Regions from separate parts of the Rhodoferax sp. SPJ21 genome, predicted to be linked through region 1. Evidence: riboswitches for the same ligand, from Rfam matches in the RefSeq annotation. Region 1 holds a riboswitch; the other holds the start of a gene.
The links. Region 1 has a riboswitch for cobalamin ahead of AC4BBN_RS04130 (cobyrinic acid a,c-diamide synthase CobB). Riboswitches for the same ligand answer to the same signal wherever they lie in the genome.
Positions count from the first base shown of each region.

Region 2: it holds a riboswitch for cobalamin, as region 1 does, so the genes downstream of both, AC4BBN_RS08365 (energy-coupling factor ABC transporter permease) here and AC4BBN_RS04130 (cobyrinic acid a,c-diamide synthase CobB) in region 1, are expected to answer to the same signal.

Region 1 covers NZ_JBYZMO010000001.1:922,579-927,307, reverse strand. The annotation lists gene AC4BBN_RS04140 (transporter substrate-binding domain-containing protein) at 1-265, opposite strand, end outside; gene AC4BBN_RS04135 (LysR family transcriptional regulator ArgP) at 407-1,339, shown strand; cobalamin riboswitch at 1,324-1,536, shown strand; gene AC4BBN_RS04130 (cobyrinic acid a,c-diamide synthase CobB) at 1,731-3,020, shown strand; gene cobO (cob(I)yrinic acid a,c-diamide adenosyltransferase) at 3,041-3,610, shown strand; gene AC4BBN_RS04120 (ABC transporter ATP-binding protein) at 3,626-4,465, shown strand; gene AC4BBN_RS04115 (ABC transporter substrate-binding protein) at 4,496-4,729, shown strand, end outside.
Region 2 covers NZ_JBYZMO010000002.1:132,567-137,295, reverse strand. The annotation lists gene AC4BBN_RS08375 (copper chaperone PCu(A)C) at 1-419, shown strand, start outside; gene AC4BBN_RS08370 (PepSY-associated TM helix domain-containing protein) at 580-1,983, shown strand; cobalamin riboswitch at 2,097-2,344, shown strand; gene AC4BBN_RS08365 (energy-coupling factor ABC transporter permease) at 2,533-3,210, shown strand; gene AC4BBN_RS08360 (PhaM family polyhydroxyalkanoate granule multifunctional regulatory protein) at 3,289-3,996, shown strand; gene AC4BBN_RS08355 (FIST signal transduction protein) at 4,024-4,729, shown strand, end outside.

The sequences.
Region 1 (4,729 bases):
TGGAGCTGATGATGGCGTCGTATTTCTTGGCTTGCAGGCCGGGGATCATGCTGTCCCAGACCTGTTCGACGAACACGCATTTGCGTTTGATCTTCTCGCACAGGGCGCTGGCGATGTCCACATCGAAGCCGGTGGGCTTGCCGTCGGCAGTCTTGAAGGTGAAGGGCTCGTAGGTGGGGTCGATGGCGACTTTGAGGTCTTTACCCTGGGACAGGGCGCTCAGGCTGATGGCGCCCAGGGCAATCGAAAGCAGCAGTTTTTTCATCGTGGATCTCGGTAAGGATACGAATCTAGGGTCTTCCCGGCTCTGGAATAACACCCTGTGTTGTCAGGGAGCCGCAGGTTAGTGGGCTTTGAAAAAGAAATAAAACTAATTTTTTTAACGATGGTTTAGTATTTCTAAATTATGAAAATTGATAACGCGCATCTGGCGGCTTTTGCGATGGTGTTGCGCGAGGGCAGCTTTGAGGCGGCGGCCAAGCGCCTGCATGTCACGCCCTCGGCCATCAGCCAGCGCGTCAAGCTGCTGGAGGAACACCTGGGCCAGGTGCTGCTGCAGCGTTCCACGCCCACCCAGGCGACCAGCGCGGGCATGGTGCTGGCCCGGTTTGCCGAGCAGGTATCGATGCTGGAGGCCGAGATGCTCAGCGAGGTGGGCGCGCCCGAAATGCTGGGCGCAGCCATGCAGCGCGTACCCATCGCGGTGAACGTGGACTCTCTGGAGACCTGGTTTCTGTCGGTGTTCGACGTGCTGCCGCCGGGCGTGCAGATGTGCCTGGACATCCGTGCGGAGGACCAGGACCATTCAGCCGTGCTGCTGCGCGAGGGCACGGTGATGGGCGCGGTTAGCTCCAGCCCCGACCCGACCTACGGCTGCACCGCCGAGCACCTGGGGGTGATGCGCTACCTGGCCGTGGCATCGCCCGGGTTTGCGCAAAGCTATTTCGCCACCGCCGACCGCGAGGAGGCGCTGCACCACGCGCCCATGCTGGGCTTCAACCGCAAGGACAGGCTGCACGACCTGTTCATCGCCCAATTGGCGAATACCGCCCAGCTGTCGCCCACGCATTTCATTCCCTCGGTGCACGGATTTGTACATGCCGTGGCGCGCGGCCTGGGCTGGGGGCTGGCCCCCGAGGCCTTGGTTGCCGAGGGCATTGCGGAAGGCTCGCTGATTGACATACTGCCCGGACAGCACCTGGACGTGGCTCTGTACTGGCACCGCTGGCGCATGCGTTCGTCGTTCCTGGACGTGATCGGCGTGGCACTGAAGCAGGCGGTGCAGGCTGGACTGCGCGTCTCGCTCCTCAGGGGGGCTGGTACACTGGAAACACGTTAGCAGGTGTCTTTCAGCCCTCGGGCTCGGAGGATTAAACGGGAAGTCGGTGCGATGCCGATGCTGCCCCCGCAACGGTAAGCGAGCCAAAGCGCGGCCTCATCTGCCACTGTGCATCCAATGCATGGGAAGGTGGCCCCGCAGAAAAGTCCTTCTTTTCCCTCGTGAGCCCGGATACCGGCCTGTTAGCACAAGCGTGACCTTGCGGTGGGCGGGTGTCAGCGGGCTTCGTGGCGTGCCGGACATTGCTCCGTCTGCGTCTGCGCCCTCTGATCTCTTTGCCTCCGGGTCACACCGATCCATCTTGTCGCGCGGCGGGCGTGTGGGGCTGAATGATGTACTACCAAATTTATAGCTGCTCCCGCAGGCGGAATATGCGCTTGCGGGCTATTTGATGCCTAAGCTGTGTGATGCACTGCTGGTGTCGGCTCCGGCCTCCGGCCAGGGCAAGACCACCGTCACGGCTGCGCTGGCTGCATGGCACCGCAGCCAGGGCCGGCGCGTGCGCGTCTTCAAGACCGGCCCCGACTTTCTGGACCCCATGGTGCTGGAGCGCGCCAGCGGCCACCCGGTCTACCAGCTGGACCTGTGGATGTGTGGCGAGGCCCATTGCCGCGCGCTGCTGCATGCGGCAGCAGCCGAGGCCGACGTGATCCTGGTGGAAGGCGTGATGGGCCTGTTCGACGGCACGCCCAGCAGCGCCGACCTGGCCGAGCGCCTGGGTCTGCCCGTGCTGATGGTGATTGACGGCGCCTCCATGGCGGAGACCTTCGGCGCGGTGGCCCATGGTCTGCACAGTTACCGGCCCGGCCTGCAGTTTGCCGGCGTGCTGGCCAACCGTGTGGGCAGCGACAGCCACGCACAGATGCTGAAAAACAGCCTGCCCCCCGGCCTGCGCTGGTTTGGCGCCATGCCGCGTTCGGCCGATTACAGCCTGCCCGAGCGCCACTTGGGCCTGGTGCAGGCCTCTGAAGTGGAGCAATTGGATGCGCGCATCGCCAAAGCCGCGCAAGCCATTGGCCCCAGCGTGGAAGGCATGGCCAGCCCGGTGCGTTTCGAGCCGGTGGTAGCCGAACCCTTGCCGCAGCGGCTGGCCGGCGTGCGTATCGCCATCGCCCGTGATGCGGCTTTCTCATTCCTGTACGCCGCCAATCTGGACACGCTGCGTGCGCTGGGGGCCGAGCTGGTGTTCTTCTCGCCGCTGGCCGATGCAACCCTGCCCGATGCGCACAGTCTGTATCTGCCCGGTGGCTACCCCGAGCTGTATTTGCATAACTTGCAGTCCAACCAGGCCATGCGCGAGGCGGTGCATGCCCACCATGCGCAGGGCAAACCCATCGTCGCTGAATGCGGCGGCATGCTGGCGCTGCTGGACAGCCTGGCCGGCCACGATGGCATTGCCGTGCCTATGTGGGGACTGCTGCCTGGCACCGGCGCCTTGCAAAAGCGGTTCGTCAACTTGGGCATGCACGCGGTGCAATTGCCCGAAGGCCGGCTGCGCGGCCACAGCTTCCACCATGCGCGCATGGACAGCACGCTGCCCGCCGTGGCCTTCACGGCGCCGCAGCGCGAACGCAGCTATGCCGAACCGGTGTACCGCAGCCAGCGCTTGCACGCCTCCTTCATGCACATGTACTTTCCGTCCAACCCCGGCGCAGTGGCAACGCTGTTTGCGCCCGGCTGACCCTTCATTAGGACCTCCCCATGGAAATCGAATCCCCACCGCTGCTGCGCGACACCCCCAAGCCCCAGGGCGAGCGGCGCGGCCTGGTTATCGTGCACACCGGCACTGGCAAGGGCAAGAGCACGGCCGCTTTCGGCCTGGCGCTGCGCGCGCATGGCCGGGGCAAAGTGGTCAAGGTCTACCAGTTCATGAAGGTGCCAACCGCGCGCTTTGGCGAGCACCGCTTGTTTGAGCAACTGGGCATTCCCATCATCGGCCTGGGCGACGGCTTCAGCTGGAAGAGCCGCGACCTGGACCACTCTGCCGAGCTGGCCCAGTTTGGCTGGGCCCAGGCCGAGGCTACGGTGCGCGCTGGCGAACACTTCATGGTGGTGCTGGACGAAATCATGTACCCGCTGCGCTACGGCTGGATACCACTGGAGCCGGTGTTGGCCTGCCTGCGTGAGCGCCCGCCCCATGTGCATGTGGTGCTGACTGGCCGGGGCGCGCCTGCCGAGTTGGTCGAGCTGGCCGACACCGTGACGGAGATGACGCTGGTCAAGCACCATTTCAAGGCCGGCGTGCCCGCCCAGCGCGGCATTGAAGACTGAGCGTTTGCCAAAGCCATGAGCACCCCGAATCCCACCGCCCAACCCCTGCTGGAAGTGCAGGCCGTGTCCCTGCTGCGCCAGGACAAGGCGGTGCTGAGCCAGGTCTCGGTGTCCGTGCCGTTTGGCGCGCACATCGCGCTGGTAGGGCCGAATGGTTCGGGCAAGACCAGCCTGCTGCAGGTGATGGCGGGCCGCCTCAAGCCCACGCAAGGCCGGGTGCTGGTGGGCGGCCAAGATCTGGCGCAGATGCCCGGCATGCAGCGCGCGCGCCAGTTGGCGGTGGTGCACCAGCACGAGCAGGTGCACGGCCAGCTGCGGGTACGCGACTACGTGGCCCTGGGCCGTACGCCACACGTCGATGCCAGCCGGGATGAGAATGCTGAAGCGGTACAAAGCGCTTTGCAGCGCTGCCATCTGGAGCAACTGCAGGACCGCTTGATGCGCACCCTGTCTGGCGGCGAGCAGCAACGCGCCGCCATCGCCCGGGCCATTGCGCAGCAGCCGCGCATCCTGTTGCTGGACGAGCCCACCAACCACCTTGATCTGCGTACCCGCGCCGACATGCTGGACCTGTTGACAGGGCTGGGTGTGACCGTGGTCGCGGCCCTGCACGAGCTGAGCCTAGTGCAGCGCTTTGCCCACCGCGTGCTGCTGCTAGGCCAGGGCCAGGTGGTGGCCGAAGACCTGCCCGCCAAGGTGCTGACCAAGGAGCTGGTGCTGGGCAACTTCGGCATGGACGTGTTCTACCTGCCGCTGCCGCACCGCGAGCATGCGGTTGCAGTGTTCGAGTCGCCGCAAACCGCGCACAAGCCGCTGCATGCCACGCGGCCCCATGTCCGCCCGTTGGCACATTGATTTTTAACTGTTGAAGCAAAGAAAAGAACCATGGCATTTACCGTGCGTCGTTTGAAATTTTCCCCAGTTGGGTGCCTGCTGCTGGGCGCGCTATCGCTATATGCCGTCGGCGTGCAGGCCCAGACTTTCCCGGTGACGGTAGACAGCTGCGGTGAAAAAATCACTTTCGCCGCCCCGCCCAAGGCTGCCCTGATCCACGACATCAATATGACCGACATGGCCCTGTCGCTGGGTCTGCAAAAGAACATGGTGGGTGTCAGCGGC
Region 2 (4,729 bases), on a different contig from region 1:
TGGTCAAGGACGCCTGGGTCCGCACCAGCGTACAGGGTCAAAAGGCCTCTGGCGCCTTTATGACCCTGACCGCCAAGGAAAACACCAAGCTGGTGGCCGTGTCCACCCCCGTGGCCGGCCTGGCCGAGGTGCACGAGATGAAGATGGACGGCGACGTGATGCGCATGCGCGCGGTGCAGGGTGGCCTGGACTTGCCCGCTGGCAAGCCCGTGGCACTGAGCCCCGGCGGGTTCCACGTCATGCTGATGGACCTGAAAGCAGCCCTGCCCAAGGACAGCACCATCCCGCTGACGCTGACCTTCAAGGACGCCAAGGGTGTGGAAAGCAAGCTGGACCTGAAGCTGCCCGTCGCCACGGTAGCCCCTGGGGCCAGCAGCGCAGGTGCCGGGCACGGCGCGCACGCGGACCACGTCCACTAAGGCGCGTCGGTCTTTCCGGCCCCTATTCAGCCCCCGGTTGCCGGGGCTGCTGCAGGGCTGACGCCCTGTCGATCTGAATGTCCCGCGCCGACAGGCGCATCTGTAGCTGTATGCACCCCATTTTGGGGTCGCATGGGGCTGCGCAATCTATTTTCAAACTATGACTTCCGCGACTGCAACGGCGCCTGCGCGCGCCACGGGTACGTCCCGTTTTTATGCCACGGCCTGGCGTTGGCACTTCTACACCGGTCTGTTCGTTGTGCCCTTTTTGGTGGTGCTGGCGGTGACCGGCCTGGTGATGGTGTACTTCACCGGCTTTCAAACCCGGCTGGGCCCGACGGTGTATGTCGCGCCCCAGGGCCAGACACAGCCCGTGACGGCCCAGTTCAAGCCCGTACTGACGCAGCTCCCCGCCGCCCAGCTGCGCGAGTACATCGCCCCCAAGGCGCCCGACCTTGCCAGCTGGTTCCTGATGGCGCACGACGGTGTCACCGATGCGGTGGCCGTGAACCCCTACACGGCCGAGGTGCTCAAGGTGGTGAACAAGGACAGCACCGTATTTGCCTGGGCCCGGCAGATCCACGCCAAGCTGCTGCTGGGCGCGGTCGGCGGCTACCTGATGGAAGTGGCCGCAGGTTTGGGCATTGTGATGGTCATCACCGGCCTTTATTTGTTTTGGCCGCGCCAGTTGAACCAGTGGTCCGAAGTGCTGCTGCCCGATTGGCGGGCCACTGGCCGCAAGTGGTGGAAGTCTTTGCACTCCAGCCTGGGCATTTGGTTGGGCGTGGTGTTGTTCCTATTCCTGCTCAGCGGCATGTCGTGGACCAGCGTATGGGGTGCGAAGTATGTGCAACCCTGGAGCACATTCCCGGCCAGCAAGTGGGACGCCGTGCCGACATCGGACGCCACCCATGCTGCGCTCGACAGTGGTGGCATACGCGGTGCGCCCTGGGGGCTGGAGCAAACGCCGCTGCCGGTATCCGGCTCGCAGCTCGGCACGCCGGGCATCCTGGCCGGTGAAGCCGTCAACCTGGATGGCGTGGCCGCGCTGGCCCAGCGCCTGGGGTTCACCGGGCAGTACCACATCAACGTACCGCAGGACGCCACGGGCGTGTACTCCATCTCGGCCGACACCATGAACGGCGATATGGGCAATCCCTTCCAAGACCGCTTTGTGCACGTAGACCGTTACACCGGTCGCATCCTGGCCGAGGCAGCCTATGCCGACTATTCGCCCATGGCCAAGGCCATGGCGGTGGGCATTGCCTTGCACCAGGGCGACGTGGGGCTGTGGAGCGCCTGCGCCAATGTGCTGTTTTGCCTGGCCGTGGTGCTGCTGTGCGTCAGCGGCGTGGTGATGTGGTGGCTGCGGCGCCCCAAGGGCAGCGGCCGTTTGGCGGCACCCAGCGTGCCCGCCCAGGCCCCGCTGTGGAAGGGCGGCGCAGTGGTGATGCTGCTGACCGCGCTGGCATTCCCCTTGGCCGGTGGCGTACTGCTGGCGGTGCTGCTGCTGGACTGGCTGCTGATCTCGCGCTTTTCAGCGCTGAGAACCGTACTGTCTTGATGCCATGCACCTGGCGACAGTTCAAACATTCCACGGAAGCAATCACGTTGGTGCTCTTTCTGCGCCGAGAAGGTCATCGCTTTAATCGATAGATGCCAAATGCCAAATGCCCCGCCTAAAATGCCGTCGTTGGTGCTCGCGGCGTGGTTCACATGCCGCAGTTCAACGGGAAGCAGGAGTGTGATGGGGCAACAACCCATCGCGCCACCTGCGCTGCCCCCGCAACGGTCAATTGGATGGATGGAGCTGTGTCTCCATTCCGCTTTCATCAACCAGCCACTGAGCGCCCTGAACAAGCGCTTGGGAAGGCGATGGAAGTTGTGCCATCAGCCCGGATACCGGCCAACAAGGTGCGTTGCATGGATGTGCGGCGTTGACGTTCATGCCCTGGCGGGGAAGCCAGGGAGAACTCTTATCGGGTCCTTGATTCCATGAAAACTCTTTCATTGACCATCTCTGGATGGCGAAACCACGTCTGGGTGCAACGCATGTACCTTTCAAACCGCGCACCATTCTTTCAACCTGCGTTACCACTTGAGGAAATACACCATGCACATTGAACCCGGACTTGTTGACGGCAGCAAAATCATTCTGAGCTACGCGACTGCGCTGGCGGCCCTTGGCTACAGCGCCAAACTCGCGGTAGATGCTGTGAAGAAGGATGGCATGCTGGCCTTGCTGCTGCGCTCTGCCATCACCACCGCCCTGGTGTTCAGCTTTTTTGAACTACTGCCGCACCATCCCGTGGGTGTGTCCGAGGTGCACCTGATTCTGGGCACGACCCTGATGCTGATTTTTGGTGTGGCACCCGCGGCCATCGGCTTGGCAGCGGGTTTGTTGGTCCAGGGCCTGTTTTTCGAATGGCAAGACGTGCCCCAGTACGGAATGAACGTCACGACCTTGCTTGTGCCCCTGTTTGCCACTTCTGCGCTGGCGCGCCGCATCATCCCGGACACCGTGGCCTATGTGGACATTGGCTACCAGCAGGCGTTCAAGCTGTCGGTGGCATACCAAGGTGGCATCGTGGTCTGGGTTGGCTTCTGGGCTTTGTATGGCCGAGGCGTCGGAGCTGAAAACCTGGGCCAGATCGCCAGCTTTGGCGCTGCCTATATGACGGTCGTGCTGGTAGAGCCTCTGGTAGACCTGGGCGTGCTGGCTGCTGCCAAGGCCTGGCGCCGACTGCAAGGCACAGCCTTGGTCGAGCAGCGTTTGTACAGCGCCGTGTGAGGTTTGTCTCTGGTGGACTAGCCATCTCTTCTGGTGTTGGTTGGGGTAAGCTGTGTAGGCAACACCCAAGGAGACACCATGAGCGATACATCCGCCTTTGATTTCAGCAAATTCGTGCCCGGTTTTGACTTCCTGAAGAACCTGGGCAAGGGGGCGGCTGGCGCTGCCCCGGCGTCGCCACTCGGCGGTTGGGTGGCGCCCACCATCAATGTGGAAGAGCTGGAAAAGCGCATCACCGAGCTGAAGGCGGTGCAGTTCTGGCTGGACCAGAATGCGGTGGCGCTGAAAGCCACCATCCAGGCGCTGGAGGTGCAGAAAATGACCCTGGCCACACTCAAGGGCATGAACTTCAGCATGGCCGACCTGGCGGATGCCTTCAAGCTCAAACCCACCCCCGCGCCCGAGGCAGCACCCGAGCCTGAACCGGAACCCACGCCTCCACCCCAGGCCGCCGCACCTGAGCCCCAAGCCGAGCCCGCAGCCCCGCTGCCCGGCGTGGTGGACCCACTGAAATGGTGGGGCTCGCTGACCGAACAGTTCCAGCACATTGCCGGCGCTGCGTTGAAAGATGCTGGCACCCAGGCCGCGCTGGAAAAGAGCAAGGACCTGGCCAGCAACTTTGCGGCGGAGGCGCTGAAAAGCGTGGGCGAGTTCGCCAAGGCCGCCACCCCCAAGGCCAAGCCCGCTGCCGAACCCCAAGCTGCCCCGGCCAAGGCCGCAGCCAATAAGACGCCCGCCAAAAAAGCCCCTGCTAAAAAAGCTGTTCCCAAAAAGCGCGTAATCTGAGGCTTTATTTTTTCGGACGCTAGGCCCATGCCTGCCCTCAAACTTTTCCCCCATGGCCATGCCACGCACCCCCAGTGGCGCATGGCAGCCGGCCTGGTGCTGGCCCAGCTGCGTGCGCAGATGGCGCTGCCGGATTACGCCAACGCGCCCAGCCTGGGCCTGCTCTACATCACCGACCATTACGCTGGCGATGCGCAGGACATCCTGGACCACCTGAGCGGCGAGCTGCCCGAGGTGACCGACTGGTCAGGCACCGTCGGCATAGGCATTGCCGCCAACAATGTCGAGTACTTTGACGAGCCCGCGCTCAGCGTCATGCTGTGCGACCTGCCGGCCGACCAGTACCGCGTGTTCTCCGGCGTGGCGCCGCTGGGTCTGGGCTTTGAGGCGCATACCGCCCTGGTCCACGCCGACGCGAACACCCACGACCTGACCGAGCTGGTGGCCGAGATGGCCCAGCGCACCGAGACTGGCTACCTGTTCGGCGGCCTGGCCTCCAGCCGCACCCGCTCGGTACAGTTTGCCGTGGGTGGCAACGGCAATATCAAAGGCCATGGCGCGGCTGGTGGCGTGTTCAGCGGCGGTCTTAGCGGCGTGGCCTTTGCCGATGGCGTGCACCTGGTGTCGCGCATCACCCAGGGCTGCCAGCCCATCAGCGCCAACCGCACGGTCACGGCCTCGGACGGCAACCTGGTGTTGGAACTGGACGGCCAGCCCGCGCTGACCGTGCTGC